2 regions of the Arthrobacter sp. BE255 genome follow, and region 1 is predicted to be linked to the other one. Evidence: riboswitches for the same ligand, from Rfam matches in the RefSeq annotation. Region 1 holds a riboswitch; the other holds the start of a gene.
The links. Region 1 has a riboswitch for cyclic di-AMP ahead of J2X42_RS07015 (LysM domain-containing protein). Riboswitches for the same ligand answer to the same signal wherever they lie in the genome.
Positions count from the first base shown of each region.

Region 2: another riboswitch for cyclic di-AMP. It lies ahead of J2X42_RS16860 (NlpC/P60 family protein); the one in region 1 lies ahead of J2X42_RS07015 (LysM domain-containing protein).

Region 1 is NZ_JAVDWK010000003.1:142,039-154,073, forward strand. It holds gene J2X42_RS06995 (SPFH domain-containing protein) at 1-843, shown strand, start outside; gene J2X42_RS07000 (ribonuclease Z) at 997-1,890, shown strand; gene J2X42_RS07005 (dienelactone hydrolase family protein) at 1,960-2,937, shown strand; gene J2X42_RS07010 (protein adenylyltransferase SelO family protein) at 3,318-4,781, shown strand; gene J2X42_RS07015 (LysM domain-containing protein) at 4,851-5,699, opposite strand; cyclic di-AMP (ydaO/yuaA leader) riboswitch at 5,703-5,904, opposite strand; gene J2X42_RS07020 (lytic transglycosylase domain-containing protein) at 6,325-7,602, shown strand; gene J2X42_RS07025 (cupin domain-containing protein) at 7,631-8,017, opposite strand; gene J2X42_RS07030 (TraR/DksA C4-type zinc finger protein) at 8,169-8,531, shown strand; gene J2X42_RS07035 (DNA alkylation repair protein) at 8,535-9,059, shown strand; gene J2X42_RS07040 (DUF1810 domain-containing protein) at 9,075-9,515, shown strand; gene J2X42_RS07045 (metallophosphoesterase) at 9,549-10,055, opposite strand; gene J2X42_RS07050 (class I SAM-dependent methyltransferase) at 10,075-10,830, shown strand; gene J2X42_RS07055 (DUF1918 domain-containing protein) at 10,938-11,126, shown strand; gene J2X42_RS07060 (NUDIX domain-containing protein) at 11,177-11,740, shown strand; gene J2X42_RS07065 (endonuclease/exonuclease/phosphatase family protein) at 11,765-12,035, opposite strand, start outside.
Region 2 is NZ_JAVDWK010000010.1:137,545-149,579, reverse strand. It holds gene J2X42_RS16865 (M23 family metallopeptidase) at 1-748, shown strand, start outside; cyclic di-AMP (ydaO/yuaA leader) riboswitch at 896-1,058, shown strand; gene J2X42_RS16860 (NlpC/P60 family protein) at 1,129-1,788, shown strand; gene J2X42_RS16855 (NlpC/P60 family protein) at 1,922-2,668, shown strand; gene J2X42_RS16850 (HNH endonuclease) at 2,907-3,407, shown strand; gene J2X42_RS16845 (NTP transferase domain-containing protein) at 3,439-4,077, shown strand; gene J2X42_RS16840 (DUF6457 domain-containing protein) at 4,093-4,386, shown strand; gene J2X42_RS16835 (molybdopterin molybdotransferase MoeA) at 4,383-5,774, shown strand; gene fdhD (formate dehydrogenase accessory sulfurtransferase FdhD) at 5,899-6,789, shown strand; gene J2X42_RS16825 (glycoside hydrolase family 38 C-terminal domain-containing protein) at 6,904-9,936, shown strand; gene J2X42_RS16820 (LLM class flavin-dependent oxidoreductase) at 10,019-11,119, shown strand; gene J2X42_RS16815 (hypothetical protein) at 11,295-12,032, opposite strand; gene J2X42_RS16810 (hypothetical protein) at 12,029-12,035, opposite strand, start outside.

The sequences.
Region 1 (12,035 bases):
GAAGCGAAGGCGCTCGCGGACCAGAAAACGGCTGAAGCCGAGCAGAAGCTGGCCCTCCGGCGCGCTGAACTGAAGCAGGAAACGGATGCCCGCCAGGCAGAGGCTGACGCCGCGGGCCCCCTTGCCCACGCCGACCAGCAGCAAGCGATTATCCTCAAGAACCAGCAGGTTGTGGCACGCCAGGCAGAACTTCGCGAAAAGGAACTCGACATCGAGGTCCGCAAACCCGCCGACGCTGCCAAGTACAAGGTTGAAACCGAAGCAGCTGCCGACCTCGCACGCCGTACCCGGATCTCGGAAGCTACGAAGGTTGAAGCCGCCGCGGAACTCGAAACCCGCAAGCTCAAGGCTGCCGGCAACGAGGTCGAAGCAAAGGCTCTGGCAGCAGCCAACACCGCCAAGGGCAACGCCGAGACCGAGATCAACAAGACCCGCGGCCTTGCCGAGGCCGAAGTGACCAAGACCAAAGGCATCGCCGAAGCTGATGTCATTGGCCTTCGCGGCACGGCTGAAGCAGGAGCCATCGAGGCCCAGGCCAAGGCGTACAGCGAGTTCAACGAGGCAGCAATCCTCAACAAGCTTCTGGAGGTTCTGCCTTCCATCGCCCGGGAAATCGCCGCGCCGATGAGCGCCATCAGCAATATGACCGTCATTTCCAACGACGGCGCAGGGCAGGTCAGCAAGAATGTTTCCTCGGGCGTGCAGCAGACTGCGCAGATGCTCAAGGACACGACCGGGTTCGACGTGATCGAAATGCTCAAGGGCTTCGGCAAATCAACCCCCGTCGCAGGCCCCAGGGCCACCGGAAACGGCGCCGTCAAAGAAGAATCCGGAGCGCAGTGACCGTGCCGGCCTGAGGGACAGGCCGGCCGGCTAAACTCCGGACAGAATCAACAAAACGCCGCGGAACGATGACTGGTCCGCGGCGTTTTGGCGTCCAGGTGCCGGGCGACAGGACCGCCGCGTGCCGGCCCGCAAAGTGGGAGACTCGTTTCCATGCGTGAACTCGTCATCCTCGGCACTGCCTCCCAGGTGCCGACCCGCTCCCGGAACCACAACGGCTACCTGCTGCGGTGGGACGGCGACGGACTCCTCTTCGACCCTGGCGAAGGAACGCAGCGCCAAATGCTGCACGCCGGAGTATCGGCCACCCGGATCACCCGCATCTGCCTCACGCACGTGCACGGTGACCACTGCTTTGGCCTGCCCGGAGTGCTGTCGCGGATGGCTTTGGACGGCGTGCCCCATCCGGTCCACCTGCATTATCCGGTGTCCGGGGAGGAGGTGGTCCGCGCCCTGGTGGCCGTCAGTTCTCCCGGTATCGACCTGCGGCTTCATCCGCATGGCGCCGCCGGAACGGTCGCGCCCGGCCTGGAGGTGCACCCGCTGAAGCACCGCATCGAAACCTACGGCTACAGGCTCACCGAACCCGACAGCCGCACCTTCCTTCCGGACCGGCTCGCCGCGGAGGGGATCACGGGAGCCGACGTCGGCCGGCTGCAGCGTGACGGCCGCCTGGGACGCGTCCGCGTTGAGGATGTGAGTGTTGCCCGGCCCGGCCAGCGCTTCGCCTTTGTGATGGACACGGCACCCTGCGCCGGCGCGGAGGAACTGGCCGACGGTGCGGATCTGCTCGTGGCGGAGTCAACGTTCAGCAACGACGACGCCGGGCTCGCCGCGGAGTACCGGCACCTTACCGCGGGGCAGGCAGGGGAGCTGGCGGCCAGCGCCGCCGTCGGCACCCTTGTCCTCACGCACTTCTCCTCCCGGTATGGCGACGACGTCACACCGCTCGCGGAGCAGGCGCGGGAACGTGCCGGTACGGCGACGGTTGTGGCGGCCAATGACCTGGACCGGATCACCGTGCCCAGGCGCCGGCCGCTGCGTTAAGCGAGGCCAGGGAGGCCTTGCCCGGTCCGGGCCACCGGAGGAGGATGTTGGCATCTTCAGGAGGCTCCCATGATCCAGCTTGGCAAGTTTGAGAAGTACCTGATCGAGGAATTCTTCGACGATTACCGCGCCGGGGACATGACCCACCGCACTTTTACCCGGCGCGTCGCATTCATCACCGGAAGCATGGCCGCCACCTCGGCCGCGATGCTTCTTGTCGGGTGCACCCCCGAAGAAGTCCCGCGCAGCGGCGACCCCATGCCCACGCCTGCCCCGTCGTTGTCGACGGCGGGCAACGGCACCGCGGCCGCCGGTGCAGTCCCTGGTGCCAAGAGTCCCCTGTCCGTTCCCGAGGGCGCGGCGGGACTGACGACGTCGATGGTCACGTTCCCCTCCAGCGGCACCGGGATCAGCGGCTACCTTGCCCGGCCGGGCGGGGGAGCGGCTGGTCCGGCGGTGCTGGTCTGCCATGAGAACCGGGGGGTCACCCCTCATATCCAGGATGTGGCACGGCGTTTCGCCACAGCCGGATACAGCGCGCTGGCTCTGGACCTCCTGAGCAGGGAAGGCGGGACGGCGGCCTTGGATGCCGATGCCGTTCCGGGGGCCCTGACCCGTGCGGGCGCCCCACGGCATGTGGCCGATTTCGCTGCCGCCTTCGACTACCTGGCGGCGCAGGACTTTGTGGACCCGGCCCGGATCGCCATGAACGGGTACTGCTTCGGCGGCGGGATCACCTGGCAGGCGGCGACGGAGCTGAGGGGGCTAAAGGCAACTGCCGCGTTCTACGGCCCGGCGCCGGACCTCAACAAGGTCCCGGCCATCAAGGCGGCCGTCTTCGGTGTCTACGCGGAGCTGGACCAGCGGATCACCGGGGCCATGCCGGCACTGAAGGACGCCCTGGCGGCCAGCAGCGTGACGCACCAGCTGACGGTGTACCCGGGCGTGGACCACGCATTCCACAACGACACCGGCGGGCGCTACAACGAGGCTCAGGCCACGGCGGCCTGGAACGACACCCTGGCGTGGTTCAAGCAGCACGTCTGAGGGGTCACACGCAAGGACGCTGCTGTACCGGGCAAACGGGCGTTATCCGATGGGATGCCCGTGATCGCACGTGGTTTGCCCGTCCGGAATTTCGTGTCCCTGGATGCACGTCACGGTGGGAGGCTGGGGAAGGTCATGGGCCAGGAAGAACAGGCTGCTCCGCCCGTGCTCAAACCCTGCGTCCTCCCGTTTCAGCCAGGACCGATGGCTTCGGTGAGCTGAATCAGCCGACCGTTTGTCTTCCTGCTGATGATGCCCGAAGGGATTCCTGACCATGGCGACCGCGACCTTTCCATGACCGTCACTGCCCGGGGCAGTGATGAACCGGTACCGAAATTTTACGCCGCCGGTGCCGCCGCCGGCACGGGTAGTCTTGAAACATGAGCACCACAACCCCAGCAACGCTCACCTTTGACGGCCGCTTCGCCCGGGAATTCGAGGAGCTTGCTGTTCCGTGGCAGGCGGAGGAAGCGCCGGCACCGGAGCTCCTCGTCCTGAATGAAGCCTTGGCCAGTGAACTGGGCCTGGATCCGTCGTCCCTGCGGACGCCCGAGGGGACGCTGATGCTGATCGGCAACAGGATCCCGGAAGGCGCCACCCCGGTAGCCCAGGCCTACGCCGGTCATCAGTTTGGCGGGTACTCGCCGCTGCTGGGCGACGGTCGCGCACTGCTGCTCGGCGAGGTCACCGACGTCCACGGGCGACTGCGCGATGTCCATCTCAAAGGCTCCGGCCGTACGCCTTTCGCCCGCGCCGGTGACGGCCTGGCCGTCGTCGGTCCGATGCTGCGCGAATACATTGTCAGTGAAGCCATGCACGCCATGGGCATCCCCACGACGCGGTCACTCGCCGTTGTGGCCACAGGACGCCCCGTCCGCCGCGAAACCATGCTTCCCGGGGCTGTGCTCACCCGCGTTGCGAGCAGCCACCTGCGCGTGGGCAGCTTCCAGTTCGCCCGCGTCAATGGTGACACCGAACTCCTCCGGCGCCTGGCCGACCACGCGATCAGCCGCCACCATCCGGACGCCGCGCAGGCCGGGCAGCCCTATCTGGCGTTGTTCGATGCCGTTATCGCCGCCCAGGCGTCGCTGGTGGCCCAGTGGATGCTCGTGGGCTTCGTCCACGGGGTGATGAATACGGACAACATGACCATTTCAGGCGAAACCATCGACTACGGACCCTGCGCGTTCATGGATGCCTTCAACCCCGGTGCGGTCTACAGCTCCATCGACGCGGGCGGACGCTACGCCTACGCGAACCAGCCGCACATTGCAGAATGGAACCTCACCCGGCTGGCCGAGGCCCTTCTGCCCCTGCTCCATGAGGACCAGGAACAGGCGGTTGCGCTCGCAGTGGAGTCCCTGGGCGGGTTCCGGAAGCTGTACAGCGCGGCCTGGTCCGCCGGGATGACATCCAAGCTTGGGCTGGCCGCGGAACCGGACGACGACGCAGTATCCCTACTGGTGAACGACTTGCTGGCACTGCTTGAGGAAGGACAGATTGATTACACCTCGTTCTTCCGGAGCCTCGGCTCGGCAGCCCGGGGCACGCCTGACACTGTCCGGGCCATGTTCGCGGACCCGGCAGCATTCGATGCATGGGCCAAACGATGGCTTGCCCTGGCACCGGACACAGGCTTGATGGATCGGGTGAACCCCGCCTACATTCCCAGGAACCACCTGGTGGAGGAGGCTCTGGCCGCCGCTACTGCAGGCGACCTGGACCCGTTCCGCCGCCTGGTGGACGTCCTGGCGAACCCATACACCGAGCGTCCCGGCCTGGAACGCTACGCCGGTCCCGCGCCGGTTGACTTCGGGAATTACCGGACCTTCTGCGGGACCTGAGCGAACACAAGGGATGGACGACGGCGGCGCGCGGCTGGGTGCCGCCCGCCGCCGTCGTGCACGGCCGGATCACGCTACGCGGACGAAGGACGCTCCGGCCAGCCAGCTGAGTGAGTGGACTTCGGTCTTGTAGCCGTCCACGCCGCCGCTGACAACCTGGCCGTTTCCGGCGTAGACGCCCACATGGCCGGCCGTGATGACCAGGTCACCAGCGGCAGGAGTACCCACCACGGAGCCGTACGCGAAGAACTGGGTTGGCGCCAGGTCTCCCACACTCTTGCCTACCGAGCGCAGGGCCTTCTCCACCATGGCGGTGCAGTCCTGCTGGATGCCGAGCTGGGAGTAAGCGGAGGCCAGGATGGCCGCGCCGAGCGAGCCGGACGGAGCCTGCGCCACGGGGGCGGAGGTGGAGGCCAGCTTGACGCCGGTGTTGGCCGGAGCGGTGGGGGCCGCTGCTGCCTTGGCCACGGGAGCCGGTGCGGTGTAGCCGGCACCCGGGATCTGGATCTGGTCGCCGGGGTAGATGATGGTGGTCATCGTCAGGCCGTTGACCGACAGGACGTCGCTGAGGGCCACGCCGTAGGCGGCGGAAATAGCGCCCAGGGTGTCGCCGGACACCACGGTGTAGACGGTGGCCGCGGCTGCCGGGGCAGGGGCCGCCGCGGGAGCAGCTACGGGAGCTGCGGCCGGAGCGCTGGTCTGGCCCTGAACATTGACGGTCCCGGAACTGTCGGGTCCGTGGACGCCGGCCTGTGCGGGGGTTCCCACGCTGAAAAGCAGGGCGGATGCGGCAACGGCAGCAAGTGCAGGCCGGCCGAACGCCAGTGCGCGGGCTGTGCCCGTTGCGGACGGGCCGACGAGGGCGGTGGGGCGGACAAGGTTCGCACGATGGCGTACGGCATTAAGGTTCTTTGACACGGGTGATCGCCTCTCCCATGCCTGCGGGGTGAGCTGTCGGGTTCGGGTCGGAGACACCCGGCCGGTTACGGCTCCGCACGGGACGGAGCGATACCGACTTAACCCCAAGGCTTCGAAAGAAGCCGTGGAAACGTGGTTCCCCCGTCCCTGCCAGTGGAATGCGCTGGGGTCCCGGGTCAGTGGCAGGGCTCGGCATACTGGCGGGAATGTCCCGGCTTGAGCCGGGGCACTGCACGACCATAACCAGCGACGGATTGGAATGTCACATTCCGGTAACGGAATGTAGGGCGGAAGTCCGTCCGGTTCGTGCACCCGTTCCTGCGCCTCGGGAGACTAGCGCCGCAGGTCAGGGTGGCATTCCCTATATGCCGAAAAGAGTTCACCAAGCGCGTCCTGATTCACAAGAAAATCGGGTATCCGCGGGTTTGTGACGCAACAATTCGATGAAGGTGTGATAAAGGCGATCTCGTGCTGGCCTGCAGGACCTCTTTTGATGATGCCCTGATACACCGGACTGGCGGACGGCGACCCGGGATCTCCGCTGGGTAACAATGTTGGGCCAGGAACGGCTGACCGGGCGTTTTGCCCGGTAAGCTCACCAACTATGTCCCGGTTTGCTCACAGAATGAGGCTGCCCGCCATCGCGGGCGTGCTGGCCGTTGCCCTGATGGGGTCGGCTGCCCTGCTTCCTTCCTACGCCGACGACGACGCCCCGCCCGGCGGTTACCCCTCCTGGCAGGACGTGCAGAACGCCAAGCAAAGCGAGGCCGGCAAGGCCGCAGAGGTCACCAGGATCAACGATCTGCTGGGCGGGCTGCAGGCACAGGCCGAAGCGCTCGGCAGCGCGGCCGTCACCTCCGCCGCCGAGTACGCCGTCGCTGAAGCAGCACTTCAGGCGGCCAGTGCCAAGGTGGATGTCCTCACCGCCCAGACAGCACGCGCAACGGCCGAACTTGGACAGTACAAAAGGGAAATCGGTGCGCTGGCAGCGCAGTCGTACAAGACCGGCGGCACCAACATGGGATTCTTCGTTGCCCTCGACGCCGTCCAGACCAACAGCATCCAGGGCCTCAACATCGTCCAGATAGTCAGCGACAAGACAGCAGCCCTGGTCAACAAATCCGCAGCCGCCGAACGGGTCTCCAGCGCCCTGTCGGAGCAGGAGCAGGCAGCGAGGGCAGAACGCGGGCGCCTGTCAGGGGAAGCGAAGGACAAGCTCGACGCCGCCCAGGCCGCCCAGCAGGCCATGTCACGGCAGATTGCGGAGCAGCAGGAACACGGCCAGGAACTGACGGCCCAGCTGGCGTCGCTCAAAGACACCACCGCCGCGGTCGAGGGCGAGTTCCGGCAGGGCCAGGCCGCCCTGGCCGCCTACGAAGCGGCGCAGGCTGCCAAGCGCGCCGCTGCGCAGGAGCAGGCACGCCAACAGGCTGAGGCAGCAGCCAAAGCTGCGGCCCTCGCCGCCGCGCAAAAACCCGTGAACCCGGCACCGGCCGCGCCAGCTGCACCGGCGGCGCCCGCCCCGGCTCCTACGCCGAGTCCGACGCCGACGCCGCCACCTGTCGTCGTGCCCATAGTTCCGGGCGGTGCGGTCAATGATCCAGCCGGCGCCAAGAGCTACGCCTCCGGCCGGTTGTCCGCCTACGGCTGGGGCCAGGACCAGTTCCCGTGCCTGGCGCAGCTGTGGACAAAGGAATCCAACTGGCTGACCACAGCCACCAACCCCTACTCCGGTGCGTACGGCATTGCCCAGGCCCTGCCCGCAGGGAAGTACGCCAGCGCAGGCAGCGACTGGCTCACCAGCTACAGGACACAGATCGAGTGGGGCCTTGGCTACATCAAGGACCGCTACGGGTCACCGTGCGGAGCCTGGAGCCATTCGGTCCAGTACAACTGGTACTGACCGTTGCCCGCAGGGGCCAGACCCCGGGCTAGGCGGAGTCTTGCGTCGGTTTGGCGAATTCCGCGGCGCTGACAAACTCAATTCCGACGAAGGCCTGGTCGCCGTCCACCCAAGCGTCATGGCCGGGCGGAATGGTGTAGGAGTCGCCGGCGGAGATGCTGATGCTGTTTCCGTCGGTGGTTTCCACCGAGAGCGCACCGGAAACGCAGTAGCCGATGTGGTTCACCTGGCATGACTCGGTGTGGACCACGGGCTTGATGCAGTCGGACCAGCGCCAGCCGGGCTCGAAAGTGAACCGACCAACGGTGTAATCGCCCAGGTTGACGACGTCCACTTCGGTCTTGTCCGGACGGCGTTTTTCGTCCGGTGAATTGTGCGACTTGACTGCCAGCTGGGTAACAACATTTGTCGGCATGGCACGCGGGCTTTCTCTGCGGAATGTGGTGTCCGTCAGCTGTCTGTCCCTGGCCGCCAGACGGCATCTGAGGCGCTTACGAGTGCCAGCATCCTCCGTTGCGTCCGGCTTGTCGAGTCCCCCGCAGCATCGGCGGCGTTAGGCTTTTCCCATGGCTGACTTTGAGCGGTTCCGGATCCTCCTGGAGGAAGAGCGGGCCCGCAAACTTGCCCTGCTTCCGGCGCTCCGGGCGGACATCTCGTCAGCCAGCGCGGCGCGCCTGGACTCCAACGTCGACGACGAGCACGACCCCGAGGGCGCCACCATAGCCTTTGAGCTGTCCCAGGCATCGGCCCTGCTCAACCAGAGCAGCTCCGGGCTGGCCCAGGTTGAAGCGGCACTGCAGCGGATCTCGGACGGCAGCTACGGCGCCTGCAGCGTATGCGGCCGGCCCATTGCCGAAGGCCGCCTGGAGGCCCGGCCCTGGACGCCGTATTGCATTGAGCACGCCTCCGCCGGCCGCGGCGGGCGGTAAGCCGTGAACCAGACAGTGCTGGACGCGGCGGCCTTCATCGACACCACCCTGCAGAACGAAGGCGCCTGGTACCGGGCAGACGATGTGGAGTCACGGGTGGGCGGCGCCATGGGTTCCTACGGGTCATCCGTAGGAGCCGTGCGCGGGACCGTCCGCGACGCCGGCAGGAAGTTCAAGGACCTCACCCACGACGACGTGACGGCCCTGGCATCCTTGCTCTGGGGCCAGCCGCATCCCGGCAGGAGGCCGGTGTATGAACGCCGCCTCGCCGCCGTTGTGCTGCTGCAATCCCGTGTTGGCCTCCTGCGGCACACCGACCTGACCAGGCTCGAGGGCTTCATCAGGTCCGCGCACACCCGTGAGCTGGTGGACCCGCTGGTCAGCGACGTTGTGGTTCCGCTGCTGAGGGTGCTCGAGGGACAGGACCGGCAGCGCGCCGACGTCGTGATTACCCGTTGGCGCCTTGACCCGGACGATTCGATCCGCCGGGCGGCATCCCTGACCGCGGAAATAGCAGGCAACACCTGAACGAAGGAGACGGACATGAGCGACCCCTACCACCTGGAACGGTTTGTTGACGCCCAGGACAGCGGCGGCACGTACGGCCAGGCCCTTGCTGAACTGCAGCTCGGCCGGAAGACCGGCCACTGGATGTGGTTCATCTTCCCGCAGATAGCCGGGCTTGGCAGCAGCCCGACGTCCGTCAGGTACGCCATCAGCACGCTGGCAGAAGCCCAGGCCTACCTCAAGCATGACGTCCTGGGGCCTCGGCTGCTCGAGTCCGCAGCAGCCATCGAAACCCACGCCGGCCAGCCCGCCGTCGACATCCTGGGCGGCATCGATGCCAGGAAGCTCCAGTCCTCCATGACCTTGTTCCTCCGTGCCGCGCCGGGGGAGACGATCTTCAAAACAGTGCTGGCAGACTTCTTTGACGGCCAGCCGGATCCGGCCACTGACTCGCTGCTCGCGGCGGCCAGGGACTGAAACGTTCGACGACGGCGGCGGGCGCGTGCGGAATCAGTCCTTCCGGACCTCCACCAGCTCCACCCGCTGCAGCAGGCCGGCGTCAACAACGGCTTCCATATACGTGCAGACAGGCTGGCGCCGGCGGTCCGTTGGTGAGCCGGGATTGAGCAGGCGCAGTCCGCCCGGCGTGGTGGTGTCCCACGGAATGTGGCTGTGCCCGAAAACCAGCACGTCGGCGTCGGGATAGAGCGCCTCCGCCCGTTCGCCGCGTCCTTTGGCCGGTCCGGTTTCATGCACGATGGCGAACCGTACGCCCTCCAGCGTGACATGCACGGTCTCCGGGAGCCGCTGGCGCAGTTCCGGACCGTCATTGTTGCCGTAGACACCCACGAGCCGCCGGCTTCTCCGTTCGAATTCGTCCAGCAGTTCCGCCGTCACCCAGTCGCCGGCATGAAGCACCACGTCGGCGCTTTCGACGGCGGCCCAAACCTGTGCGGGCAGGTCACGGGCGCGGTTCGGGACGTGGGTATCGGAGACGAAAAGCAGGCGCAGCGGCATAGGGTGCAATAGTAGCGGGATGATCAACCAGCAACAGCTCTGGGACCACGAAGCCGCGCAGCAGTACGACACGCCCGGCGAAGGAATGTTCTCTCCCGAGGTACTGGCGCCCACCGTAGAGGTACTCTCGGAGCTCGCGGGCGGCGGTCCGGCGGTCGAGTTCGCGATTGGCACCGGCCGTGTCGCCATCCCCCTCTCCGAGGCCGGGATCCAGGTCAGCGGCATTGAACTGTCCCACGCGATGATCTCCCGGCTGCGGGAGAAGGTGGGAGAGGACCGCATTCCCGTCGTTCAGGGTGACATGTCCGAGGCCGTGGCGGGGGAGAACTTTTCGCTGGCGTTCCTGGTGTTCAACACCATCGCCAACCTCCTGACGCAGGACGGACAGGTCCGGTGTTTCCAGAACGCTGCCCGTCACCTCGCACCTGGCGGGCGCTTTGTGGTGGAACTGTGGGTGCCGCAACTGCGGTCCCTGCCACCCGGACACGGCGGAACCGTGGAGGTGAGCCGGCCCGGGTACCTCCTGGTGGATACCTATGACGTGCTGCACCAGCATGTCATCTCCCACCACGTGCAATTCGGCCCGGACCTGGCGGATGGGCGGGAGGCGCGGATCGGGCGGACACCCCACCGGTACATCTGGCCCAGCGAACTCGACCTGATGGCCCGGCTGGCCGGGTTTGAGCTGGAATCAAGGTGGGCGGACTGGGACCGGAGCGGATTCACCGCAGATTCCCGCAGCCACGTGTCCGTGTACCGGCTCACCGAAGTGTAGGCCGGCAGGCCAAACATCGCCCGACATACGCGCCGGACGGCTCTGCTCAACGGCACCCTGTTGCCGCCTGCCGTTGAGTCGTACTCTGGGGCTGGGAGGTGGTTGCCATGGAGGCAGCGCAGGGTGACAGGATCATCGTCAGGGGAAGGACCGTCGGTTCAACCGACCGGCACGGGGTGATCCTGGAAGTGAAAGGACAGGAAGGCCACCCGCCGTACCTTGTCCGCTTTGACGACGGCCACGAGACCGTCATGTATCCCGGCGGTGATTTCGCCGTCGACAAGACGCACGGCTGAGGCCGTCATATAGTGCGCGCCGCCGGCGGGGCACCTGTCAGACTGGAGCCATGGATCATTCCGTGACTGCCACGCAGGCCGACGCCGGGAGTTCAAGCCGGCCCGCGCAAAACCCCTACCTTCAGCACCCTCCTGCCAGGACGGGCCCGCGGGATCCGGGCGATGCCTGGGTGGACGGGGACCGCGGGCGTTTCTGGGGCAGGTTCGGCGCAGCCGGAGTGCTCGCCTATGATCCGGACAGGGGTGTGCTCCTGCAGCACCGCGCGGAGTGGAGCCACAACGGCGGAACCTGGGGGCTCCCCGGCGGAGCCCTGCACCAGGGGGAGGACGCGGTCACCGGCGCGCTTCGGGAGGCCCATGAAGAGGCCGCGGTGCCGGGCGGGAGCGTCAGTGTCCTGTTCACCTCGGTCCTGGACTTCGGCTACTGGTCCTACACCACGGTGGTCCTGCTGGTCACTGATCCCTTTGAGCCGGTGATCAGCGACCCCGAAAGCATCGAACTGCTGTGGGTGCCCCTGGCCGACGTCGACGCCAGGGAACTTCACCCCGGGTTTGCCGCCGCCTGGCCCGGACTGCGGACCCGCATGCTGTCGCTGGCCGACGCGCGCCGTTAGCTGCGCCTGCCGGGGAAACGGCCCTCAGGTATCCTGGCCGTATTCCGCGGTAATCAGGATGGGGAGGTGGTCTGACTTGCCGCGCGGCAGGGTTTCCACACTTTCAATGTCCAGGCCCAGGGACGTTGCGAAATCGAAGTGGCCCTTGAAGACCTTGTAGCGGGTGTAGGTGCGCCGGTCGCTGAGGGTCAGGGCGTAGCCCGAGTCCTTCATGTGTGCGTGCAGGTTCTTGGTGAAGAACGGGTAGTTGAAGTCACCCACCATCAGCGTCATCAGGCCGCTGCCCATGCTCAGC
Region 2 (12,035 bases), on a different contig from region 1:
CGCGGACAGGCCCCGGGATCCACAGCGCGATGCGCGCCGCCGCCGGGGCCCCTTCCGGCAGATCACCGATTTCGCGGCCGCCAGCGGCGTTGGCCAAAAGGCAGGCATTGCCCTTGCCGCCACCGGCCTGGTGCTCACTGTCACGGTGCCGGCCACCAGCCCCGTGCTGGCCACTCCCGACGCCGGCCAGCAGGCGTCGGCTGTTTCCGCAGCTCCGCAGCCTGAAATCTCCGCCGAAGCAGCCGCAAGAATCGACTTCAGCCGCTCCTCCGTGGTCACCCAGGGCGATCCCGACGGCAAGCTCAAGCAGCTCCTGAGCGCCCAGTCCGCGGGCTCGATCACCAGGGCCGCATCCGCAGGCAGCCTGGGCGCCCCGCTGGCCAGCCTCGTCACCGCTTCGCCGTTCGGCTACCGCGTCAGCCCCATCACCGGCGGCACCGGCGACTTCCACCGCGGCCAGGACTACGTGGCCCAGTGCGGCACCTCTGTCCTGGCAGCAGCCAGCGGCACCGTGACTTTCGCCGGATGGCACCAGTACGGCGGCGGCAACCGCGTGGTGGTGGATCACGGCAACGGCCTTGAAACCACGTACAACCACCTCTCGTCGTTCAACGTCAAGGTTGGCCAGACGGTCAGCCGCGGCGACGTGGTGGCGCTCAGCGGCACCACGGGAGCCTCCACCGGCTGCCACCTCCACTTCGAGGTCCAGGTCAACGGTGAAGTCGTTGACCCCACCGGCTGGCTCTAGCCAAATGATGGCAAGCTCTCACATTCGCGTGACATCCCGTGACCTGAATGTGACATTCGATCTGAACTCCTGTAACGTCTAACGTGCGTCAACTTTTCCGAAGTTGACGTTCTTGAGTGGATTGCCTAGCTCTGCCACCGCTCAAGGTCCGTTCGCATGACATCGTCTGGCAGGGGCGGGGGAACCAATTTTGGTCTTCGAAGTCTGAAGGCCTTGGGGTTAAGTCGCAAAGCTTCCTAGGAAGCGGCGTGGCCGGGTGAACTCCCATCCGAATCCGACAGCTCACCTCGTAGGCATTGGGAGAGGCTACCTTCGTGTCTTCACGCCATAATTCCGCGCGTCACCGCGCGCAAACGGTTCGCACCAACCCTTTGGGCCCCGTGTCCAAGGCTGTCAGTGCGAATGCCGGGACCGTAGGTCGCCAGGCTGCTGTCATCGCAGCTGCATCAGGTCTGATCCTGAGCATGGGGCTTCCGGCCAACGCGGCGGACACCACCGCCGGCGTATCCGCATCCACCGAGTCCGGCTCGCAGACTGCCCTTGCCGTCACCGCTGCCCCCACGGCCACCGTCTCCTTCGAGCGTCCCGTGGTCAAGACCACGCCGGCCCCGAAGGTCGAAACGGTCCGTGCGCAGTCCACTGACACGGAACGGACTTCCGAGGCAACGGCCACCAAAGCCAGCAAGCTGACGGACGCCGTATCCTCTGCGGCCGCATCCGGCCTGGCAGCCATCGCCTACACCGGCATCGGCCACCCCTACGTCTGGGGCGGCACCTCTCCCAGCGGCTGGGACTGCTCCGGATTCACCCAGTGGGTCTACGCCCAGGCCGGCATCAGCATTCCGCGTGTCAACGCCTGGACGGCCATGACGCCCACCGCAACACCCTCTCCCGGTGACCTCGTTGTACAGAATGGCGGCGCGCACGTAGGCATCTACGTTGGCAACGGCATGATGATCAGCGCCCTGAACCCGTCACAGGGAACGCTGCTGCACTCCGTGGCCTCCACCGGCGGCGGATCCTTCTACACCATGAAGTAGAAGAACCCTTCCCCGCTAGAACACTTTTCGCTAAATCCCCGTTCGGGGTGTGCCGGCGTACCCCCAAGATGCCGGCGCACCCACAGCCCTTGGCCTGCCTGCGCGGTCCTAAGGAAAACGAAAGAGAGAAATAATGACTACACGTGCAACTGTTGCACGGCACCGCGCGGAGGTCACCAAGACCAACTCGCTGGCTGTCATTGCCAAGGCCGTCGGCGACAACGCCGGTGGCATGGGTCGCCAGGCCGCGGTTATCGCTGCTGCCTCCGGCCTGGTCCTGACCAGTGGTATCGCAGCCAACGCTGCAGACACCAACGTCCAGCGTGAATCCGCCTCCGCTTCCAACCTTGAGGTTGAGGTTTCCGCTCCGGCCGTCATCTCGGCCGCTTCCACCATTGCCATCTCCTACGAGAAGCCCGCCGTGACCACCACGCCGGCTCCCGTCGTGGAAGCACCCGAGCCCGTAGCTGAGGCTCCGGCTCCCGCAGCCCAGGCTGTTGCCACCGTCAAGGTAGCCGCAGCCGTAGCACCGAAGGCCCCGGTTGCTGCCAGCAGCAAGGGCCAGGCCATCCTGTCCGCAGCCTACGCGCAGCTCGGCGTTATGCAGGACTGCACCATGCTGGTGACGAACTCCCTGGCTGCCGTGGGTATCAACTTCCACGACTGGCCCGCCGGCTACCTGTCCCTGGGACAGACCGTGAGCGCCGCCGAGGCCCAGCCCGGCGACCTGATCTACTACGCCGACGGCGGCGCTGGCGTTGCCCACATCGCTGTCTACGCCGGCAACGGCCAGGCAGTGCACGGCGGCTACAACGGCAACCAGACCGTTGTTTTCAGCGCCAACGTAGGCTCCGGCCCGGTTTTCATCCGCGTCCGCTAATCTCCACGGCAACGCTTCGCAAGGACCCCCGCCCTACGGCGGGGGTCCTCTGCTTTAACGGCTTCTTCGCCGTCACGACCCCGGCAGCGGACCGTCGACACGGGCACACCCCAAAACCGCGGATTAGTTGATCCCGGCTTTCTTTGTTTACTCTTGTGGTGTCGATCCATAGCCCGGACATGCCGGGGGCAGCCGGCCCTCGCGCCCCTGACGGGTGCGGCCGTGAAGAGGTACGTGCATGCGCACTCTCGTTCTGAATGCTGGATATGAACCGCTGGCGGTAATCACCTTCCGCCGGGCGCTGGTCCTTGTGCTCACAGGGAAGGCAAGCGTTGTAGCGGAAGGCGAGGACCCTGTAGTGGGGCCGCAGGAGATTCTGGGCCGCCCGTCCGTGATCCTCCTGAACCGCTACATCCGCCCCCGATACAACCAGTCCACTGCCGTGAGCCGCCGGGGAGTGCTGCGCCGGGACGGGCACAGGTGTGCATACTGCGGCAAAGCGGCGCACACCATTGACCATGTCCAGCCCAAGTCCCGCGGCGGCGCCGATTCCTGGGAAAACCTGGTCGCTGCATGCCTGCGCTGCAACAACGTCAAAGGTGACCACACACCGGGGGAGATGGGCTGGAAGCTCCGTTTCATCCCGGAACCACCGCACGGCACCATCTGGCAGATCAAGGAACTGGAAAAGCCCACGCCCGCGTGGGACCCCTTCCTCCTGCCTGAAAAAGCTGCCTGACCAGTTCCTCCCGGCCCGCTAGGCTGGGATTGTGCTTTCTGATGCCTTCGAATTCGACGCCGTCGTCCTGGCGGGTGGCCGCTCGTCGCGGCTGGGTGGCGTGCCCAAGCAGGCGCTGACGTACGACGGCGCCACCCTCCTGCAGCGGTCCCTGGCCGCGGCGGCAGGCGCGCGTTCGGCCGTGGTGGTGGGCCCGGACCCGGGCCGGTTGCCCGGTGGAGTGATCACCTGCCGGGAGGAACCGCCGTTTGCCGGACCGGCGTCGGCAATTGCCGCGGGGCTGGGCGCGCTCGGTGGAACGGACGGGCCGCGTCCGCCCTTCACCCTGCTGCTGGCCTGCGACATGCCGAACGTGGGTGCTGCGGTCCAGACCCTTCGTCTGGCCCTTCGGCCCGGCGACGGCGCCATGGCCGTCTCGCCGGACGGACACCGCCAGCCCCTCGTGGGTTTTTACAGCACTGCGGCACTGCAGCGTTCGGTGCAGGACCTGGTCTCGCGCGGTGCCTTAATGAACGGCTCTGTGTCCGCTCTCCTTGCTAGGCTGGACGTGCAGCTTGTCACCGTCCCGGCGGGCTCCACTGATGACGTGGATACCTGGGATGATGCCGCCGCGCTTGGAGTGGCCGGCCGGGACCATGACCAGGTTCCGGACCTGCGTGGCCGCAGTTGAATTGGGAGGCAGTCAGTGAAGAGCCAGGATGAGACGCTGGAAGAATGGTGCAGGGCGCTCCTTCAGGCCTACGAGCTCGAAGACGTCCAGGTAGACGTTAACGCCATCCTTTCGCTTGCCGGAGTGGCTGCGCATTCGGTGGTGCGGCCGGCCGCGCCGCTGACCACATTTATTGCGGGCTTTGCCGCAGGACTTGCCTCAGGCTCGGGCCGTGCCACGGACGCCGCGTCCATGTCGGCGGCCATGGACGTGGCCCGCACCCTGGCCGCGGACTACGATTCTGCCTCCGCCGGGACCCCCGGCGAATGACGGCTGCCCCCGGCGACAACGACGACGCACCCAAGCAGGACACGCAGGACGAACCCGCCAGGCACCTCGCCCATACCTGGGAGGAAGCCCGCCAGGCTGCCTTCGGCTGTGCCGCGCCGATACCGGCCGGGCGGGTCCCGTTGCAGCAGGCCCTTGGCCGGACCCTTGCCGGGGACATCACCGCGCTCCAGGACATGCCGCACTACGCCTCGTCCGCCATGGACGGCTGGGCGGTTAACGGCACCGGCCCCTGGATCCTGGCCGAGACCGGCCAGCGGCTGGCGCCGCATGAGGCCAGCCCCATCGTCACCGGCGGGCTGATACCAGCCGGGGCCAAAGCTGTACTCCGCAGCGAGAGCGCGGTCCTGGGCAAGGACGACGACGGGCTGCCGGTCCTGATGGTCGGCGGCGGCGCACGCCCCGGCGAACCGAAGAACGGCCAGCACATCAGGAAAGCCGGCGAGGAAGCGTCCATGGGCGACATCCTGGTCAAGGCAGGAGCCACCCTCAACCCGGCGCACCTCGCAGTGGCTGCCCTGGCCGGCCACGATGACCTGCTGGTGGAGGGCAAACCGGTGGTGAAACTGCTGCTGACCGGATCCGAGGTGGTGACCCACGGGATGCCGGCGCCCGGGCAGGTCCGTGACACATTCGGCCCCCAGCTGGCCGCCGTCGTCGACATGCTGGGCGGCATCCCCGCCGGGCAGGAAAAGATCGGCGACTCCTACGAGGAATGGCTCGCAGCCCTGGAAGACGTGGCCGAGCCCGGCGGCGAGGTTCCCGCCGTCCCGCCTGCCGACGTCGTCATCACCACCGGCGGCACCGGCCGCTCCGGAACCGACCACCTTCGCCAGGCCGTCGCCGACCTGGGCGGCCGGCTGGTCATTGACGGGATCGCCATGCGTCCGGGCCACCCGGCCGTCCTCGCGGAACTGCCGGACGGCCGGTTTGTCCTCGGGCTGCCCGGCAACCCGCTGGCCGCCATGATGGCACTGTCCACAGTGGGTGCCCCGTTGCTCGCGGCCCTCGGGCACGGGTCCATGCCGGCGGTCCAGGAAATGCCCTCCGGAACCACCATCGAGCCGGATCCCGGACGGACCCGGCTGATGCCGTTCCGGCTGCTCTACGGCATGGCATCGCCGGCCCAGCACACCGGCCCCGGCATGATGCGGGGGCTGGCATCGGCCGACGGCGTGATGGTGGTGCCTCCCCACGGAGTGCAGCTCGGTGAAACAGTCCAGGCCTTCGCCCTGCCCTGGGGTCCGCCGCTCGCCACCCCCGCACCACCCGGCACCAAAGCCAAAACCCCTGCGCGGGCTGCCCGGAAGGCAGGATCCAAGCCCGCGGCACCGGCAGGCCCTGTGGACTGGAGTGCGCTCCTGGGCTGACCGTGGCGTGGCTGGCTTAGTGCCCCTGCCCTTGCAATGATGGACTCATGAACAGGCTCCCTGCCCACCGCCGGCACGTACGGAACACGCTGCAGGGCTTCCGCTCCCAACCCAAGGAACAGCCATGGGCCGCGTAACGCAGCGCCGCAAGGTCCACCGCTACGTGCTGGACGGGTCACCCCAGGCCCTCGAGTTCCCCGTGCGGCACCGTGAGGACACCCTCGCCGTGGAGGAACCCCTGGAAATCCGGCTGGGCTCCCTCTCCTTTTCGGTCACGATGCGCACTCCCGGCGACGACTTTGACCTCGTGGCCGGATTCCTGGTGTCCGAAGGCATCATTTGGACCCCCGAACAGCTGGTGTCCCTGCGGTTCTGTGCCGGTGAGGACGAAAACGGCGTGCAGACGTTCAACGTCGTGGAGGCCCAGCTGCGCCCCGACGTCGAGGTCCCCACCATAGGCCGGAATGTCTATACCTCAAGCTCGTGCGGAATCTGCGGCACTGATTCGATCGAGGCGGTCCGGAAATCGTCGCACTACAGCCCCGCAGCTGACCCGGTCTCGGTGCCGGCAGCCATTCTCGCGTCGCTGCCTGACCGCCTTCGCGAGGCCCAGGCGGTCTTTGACGTCACCGGGGGAGTACATGCTGCCGGACTGTTCAGGATAGGTGACGACGGCGGCGTGGAGCTTTTGTGCCTCCGCGAGGATGTGGGCCGGCACAACGCCGTGGACAAGGTGGTGGGCTGGGCACTGCGGGAGCGGATGCTTCCGCTGTCCGGCCTGGTGCTCCAGGTCTCCGGGCGGGCGTCCTTCGAGCTGGTGCAGAAGGCTGCGCTGGCCGGCATCCCCGTACTGGCCGCCGTCAGTGCACCCTCCAGCCTCGCCGTGGAGCTCGCGGAGGCGAGCGGACTGACCCTGGCGGGATTCAGCCGTGGGACAAGCCTGAACGTTTATGCCGGGCAGCACAGGATTACTGTGCCTGCTCCGGCTGGGAATCCGGCGCAGGTCCGGGGATAAAAAACTGGTATGGAACCGGGCCCGCGGAGGCTTGGTTATTACGCTACTAAGCAGTAGATTTTATCCATCGAATGGACACTTTGATCCAGTTTCAAGCGTTAAAGAGGGCTTACATTGCATGACGACCGACGGATCACGGAAGTCCGCCTGGACCGTTTCGTCCGCGAACGGATCATCCCCGCTGTCTACACACGCAGCGTCCCACTGACCCTGAGCAGCTGGGATGTGCCGGACGAACCGGTGACCGTGATGGAGGCCCTGCGGCACGACTTTGTGCCCCAGGAGCCGGCTGCCGCCTGGGGCAAGCCCTGGGGAACCAAATGGCTGAGGCTGCAGGGGGACGTCCCGGAATCCTGGGGCACCGACCCAGACACCGCAGTGGAAATCGTGGTGGACCTTGGCTTCACCAACGAGACCCCGGGCTTCCAGTGCGAGGGGATCGCGTGGCGCCCGGACGGCACCATCATCAAGGCCATCTCGCCGCGGAACCAGTACATCCCGCTGAAGCTGCTGGGCAGCGGCATGGCCGTGGACTTCTACGTCGAGGCAGCAGCCAACCCCGACGTCGCCCAGGGCTGGACGTTCGCCGCCACCCCGTATGGTGACAAGGCCACGGCCGGAACGGCACCCCAGTACCGGCTGGGCAGCATCGCCATCGCGGAACTCAACCAGACAGTGTGGGAGCTCCAGCAGGATATCTGGACCCTTGCCGGGCTGATGCATGAGCTCCCGATGGAGCAGCCCCGGCGCCACGAAATCCTCCGCGCGCTCGAGCGGATGATGGACGCCATGGACCCGGACGACATCGCCGGCACCGCCGCCGCCGGGCGCCGGGTGCTGGCGGAGGTACTGTCCAGGCCGGCCTACGCCTCCGCGCACCAGCTAGTGGCCACCGGCCACGCCCACATCGACTCCGCCTGGCTCTGGCCGGTGCGCGAAACCATCCGCAAGTGCGCCAGGACTTTCTCCAACGTGGTGGCCCTGATGGATGAGGACCCCGGCTTTGTGTTCTCCTGTTCCTCGGCCCAGCAGCTGGCCTGGATGAAGGAGTTCTATCCGGAGCTGTTCGGCCGCATCCGGGAGAAGGTCAAAGCCGGACAGTTTGTGCCGGTGGGCGGCATGTGGGTGGAATCAGACACCAACATGCCCGGCGGTGAAGCCATGGCCCGGCAGTTCGTAGAGGGCAAGGGATTTTTCCTCAACGAGTTCGGCGTCGAGTGCCGCGAGGCCTGGCTGCCGGACTCCTTCGGCTATTCCGCCGCCCTGCCGCAGATCGTAAAGTCGGCCGGCAGCCGCTGGTTCCTCACGCAGAAAATCTCCTGGAACCAGGTCAACCGGATGCCGCACCACACCTTCAACTGGGAAGGGATCGACGGCACCCGGCTCTTCACGCATTTCCCGCCCGTGGACACGTACAACTCCGAACTCAGCGGCCGGGAGCTGGCGCACGCCGAACGCAACTACCGCGACCACGGGCGCGGCACTACCTCGCTGGTCCCGTTCGGTTATGGCGACGGCGGTGGCGGACCTACCCGCGAGATGCTGGCTGCCGCACACCGCACTGAAGACCTGGAAGGATCGCCCAAAGTCCGGGTGGGGTCCGCCGAAAGCTTTTTCACCCAGGCTGAAGAAGAGTACACCGCCCTGCCGGTGTGGGTGGGCGAAATGTACCTGGAACTCCACCGCGGGACCTACACCAGCCAGGCCCAGACCAAACGCGGCAACCGCCGCAGCGAGCACCTGCTCCGCGAGGCCGAACTCTGGTGTGCCACCGCAACCGTCCGCACCGGCGGGTCCTTCGCCTACCCGGCGGCAGAGCTCAAGCGGCTCTGGCGCCTGGTCCTGCTCCAGCAGTTCCACGACATCCTGCCGGGCAGCTCCATCGCATGGGTCCACCAGGACGCCGAACGGAATTACGCCGCCATCAGCGCGGGCCTTGAAACCCTCATCGCGCAGGCCTCGGCCGCCCTGCTCGGTGAGGGCACGCAGGAGTTCCTGCTCAACGCAGCGCCGCACACCCGCGACGGCGTCCCAGCGCTGGGTGCCGCCATCCGGCAGCCAGCCGGACAGCCCGTCAATGCATTGGAGCAGGACGGCGGATATGTGCTGGACAACGGCGTGATCCGTGCCGTCCTGGATGCTGACGGACTCATCGTGTCCCTCTCGGATTACGCCAGCGGACGCGAAGCCATAGCGCCCGGCCAGCGCGGCAACCTGCTGGAGCTCCACCGGGACACACCCAACGAATGGGACGCGTGGGACATTGACGAGTTCTACCGCCGCAACGTCACCGCACTGAGCCAGGCGCAGGCGGTGCGCCTGGAGACTGACGGCCCGTCCGCCGTCGTGGTTGTGGAGCGCCTGGCCGGTTCGTCGCCGCTGACACAGCGGATCACGCTGGCACCAGGCAGTGACTCGTTGGCCATCACCACGTCGGTCGACTGGCAGGAGAGCGAAAAGCTCCTCAAGCTGGGCTTCGCTCTGGACGTCCGGGCGGACCGGTCAGCCGCTGAGACACAGTTCGGCCACGTCTTCCGCCCCACCCACGTCAACACCTCGTGGGAAGCCGCCAAGTTTGAAATCTGCGCCCACCGCTGGATCCATGTCGCCGAACCGGGCTACGGCGTGGCCGTGTCCAACTCGTCCACATACGGGCACGACGTCACCAGGAACATCCGGGAGGACGACGGCGGGACCACCACCACCGTCCGGCTCTCGCTCCTGCGGGCCCCCAAATTCCCTGACCCCACCGCCGACCGCGGGCACCACGAGCTGACGGTCACCATCCGCCCCGGCGCCGGCATCGCCGAAGCCGTGGAGGAGGGGTACCGCACCAACCTGGCGCCGCGGATCGTGCGGGGGGCCAACCCGGCGGAACCGCTGTTCACAATCGGCAACACGGCGCTGGTCATCGAGGCCGTGAAGCTTGCCGAGGACGGCTCGGGAGATGTTGTTGTCCGGCTCTACGAATCCCTGGGCCAGCGTTCGGCCGGGCACATTAAGGCCAACTTCCCGGTCCGGGACGTCTACGCCACGGACCTGCTGGAACGGCCCGCCGAAGCTCCCGGAGTCACACAGGACGAACAGGGCCAGGCCGGGCTGTCCCTGCGTCCGTTCCAGCTGGTCACGCTGAGGTTCGTCCGCTGACACCAGGGCCTTCCGTGCACGGGCCCGCTGAGATTCCCGCCCTTCCGGGAATATGCATATGCATCTATTGCTTGGATAGGGCATGGAACTAGGAATCTTCAGCTTCGGGGACATCCACCGGGATCCCGTGCGCGGCACCACGGTGTCACCGGAACAGAACACCCAGGACCTCCTGGAGCGTGCCCGGCTCGCGGACCAGGTGGGACTGCACTACTTCGGGGTGGGCGAGCACCACCGCGCTGACTACTCCGTCACGTCGCCTGCAACCGTGTTGGCGGCTGCGGCGGCGCAGACCCGGCAGATCAAGGTGGGCAGCGCGGTCACCGTCCTCAGCACAGAGGACCCGGTCCGGGTGTTCCAGCAGTTCGCCACCATCGACCTCATCAGCCAGGGACGTGCGGAGCTGACGGCCGGGCGGGGCAGCTTCATTGAGTCCTACCCGCTGTTCGGCGCCCGCCTGGAGGATTACGACGCCCTCTACGAGGAGAAGCTGGAGCTGCTGCTCCGGCTCAACGCCCGGGAGCGGATTACCTGGAGCGGCGAGTTCCGTTCCGGGCTGGATGATGCCCTGATCCTGCCGCGTCCGTTCCCGGCGGCGGACGGCAGCCGCGAACTGGATATCTGGATCGCCACCGGCGGCACGCCGCAGTCGACCGTGCGTGCCGCGGCCCTGGGCAAGAACGTGATGTACGCGCTGCTGGGCGGATCCTTGCGGAACTTCGAGCGCCATGCCGCGCTGTACCGGCAGACCGCCGTCGAACATGGATTCGGTGCCGCAGGGCTAAAAGTGGGCGTCAGTGCCCCGGGGCTGGTCCTGCGGGACGCGGCGTCAGGAACGGGCCGGGCGAAGGAGGCCTTCCGGCCGTACTGGATGGACAGCATGCGCCGGATCTCGGCGGAGCGGGGATTTCCCACCCCCAGCGGTGTCACGTACAACATGGAGGCGGCGCCCGGCGGGGCGTTGTTCGTGGGCAACCCGGAGGAGGTTGCCGAAAAGATCGTCAGGATGCATGGGCACATGCAGCACGACCGGCAGATTTTCCAGCTGGACCTGTCCTCGGTGCCGCAGGAAACGGTCCTCGAAGCCATTGAATTGCTGGGCACCGAGGTGCTTCCCCTGGTGCAGCAGGAGCTGGGGTCCGGGGTTGCAACAGAAGCCCGGGCCGGCCAAAAGACGCCTTAAAACAGGCTGAGTGGGGGCGGTCCCCAACGGCCGCCACCACTCATCCCCCCAATGTGTGCAAAGGACCCTGAGGCGCAACGTCACAGAATTTATCCCCGTTCGTAGACGCCCCGCGCCTCGCCTTCACACATTCATGATTGTTTCACATTCTAATGATTTTGTGAATTTACGGAGGTTACTTTTCAGTAAAAGTCCCAGGCTTCGCCGCGCTGCGGCCGTAGCGGACCCTGGCCGCCCAGATGAGCGCCAGTCCCACAACGAAGCAAAGCACCGCGGTGTAGTTGACCACGAACTTTGCCGGCCCCCAGCTGGGGGGAGCTGCGGGGAAGAACAATGTCAGGGCAATGGCCACCGCACCCACGGCGAGCAGGAACGCTGCACTGCGGATTGCCACCGGGAGCGAACTGCGGAGGGCACGCACCATGGCCGGCAGCAGCACCAGGGAGACATACGCGGGGTACGCCCTGCCGGCCGCACCGTAGTATTCCACCAGCATGGCGTCAACGCCGCCCTTGATGGAGATTTGTGCCAACCCCGAAGACGAACCGCGTGTGTCGATCAGGATGAACACGCCAACAACGGCGAGTGAGACCAAGGCAAGGACCGCCATCCCAGTGCGGCCGGTCAGCAGCCGGTAGCCATCCGTGGCGCCGAAACCGCGGGTGACACGGATGCCGACGCAAAAGATGGCGGCGAAGATAACAAAGCGCAGGATGAGGTTTGCCAGGTTGAAGCCGCCCAGTGCCTGGTCAATGGTGACGTAGGGCGCTTCGATGCTGAGGAGGATGGCCACGGTCATCAGTGCAAAGATCCAGAACAGGGTCCGGTTCTCTCCCCGCACTGCGCTGGGAACCCGGGCAACGGCAATCAGGCCGCAAATGGCCAGGGTGGACCACTGAAGGATCTCGATCATCCC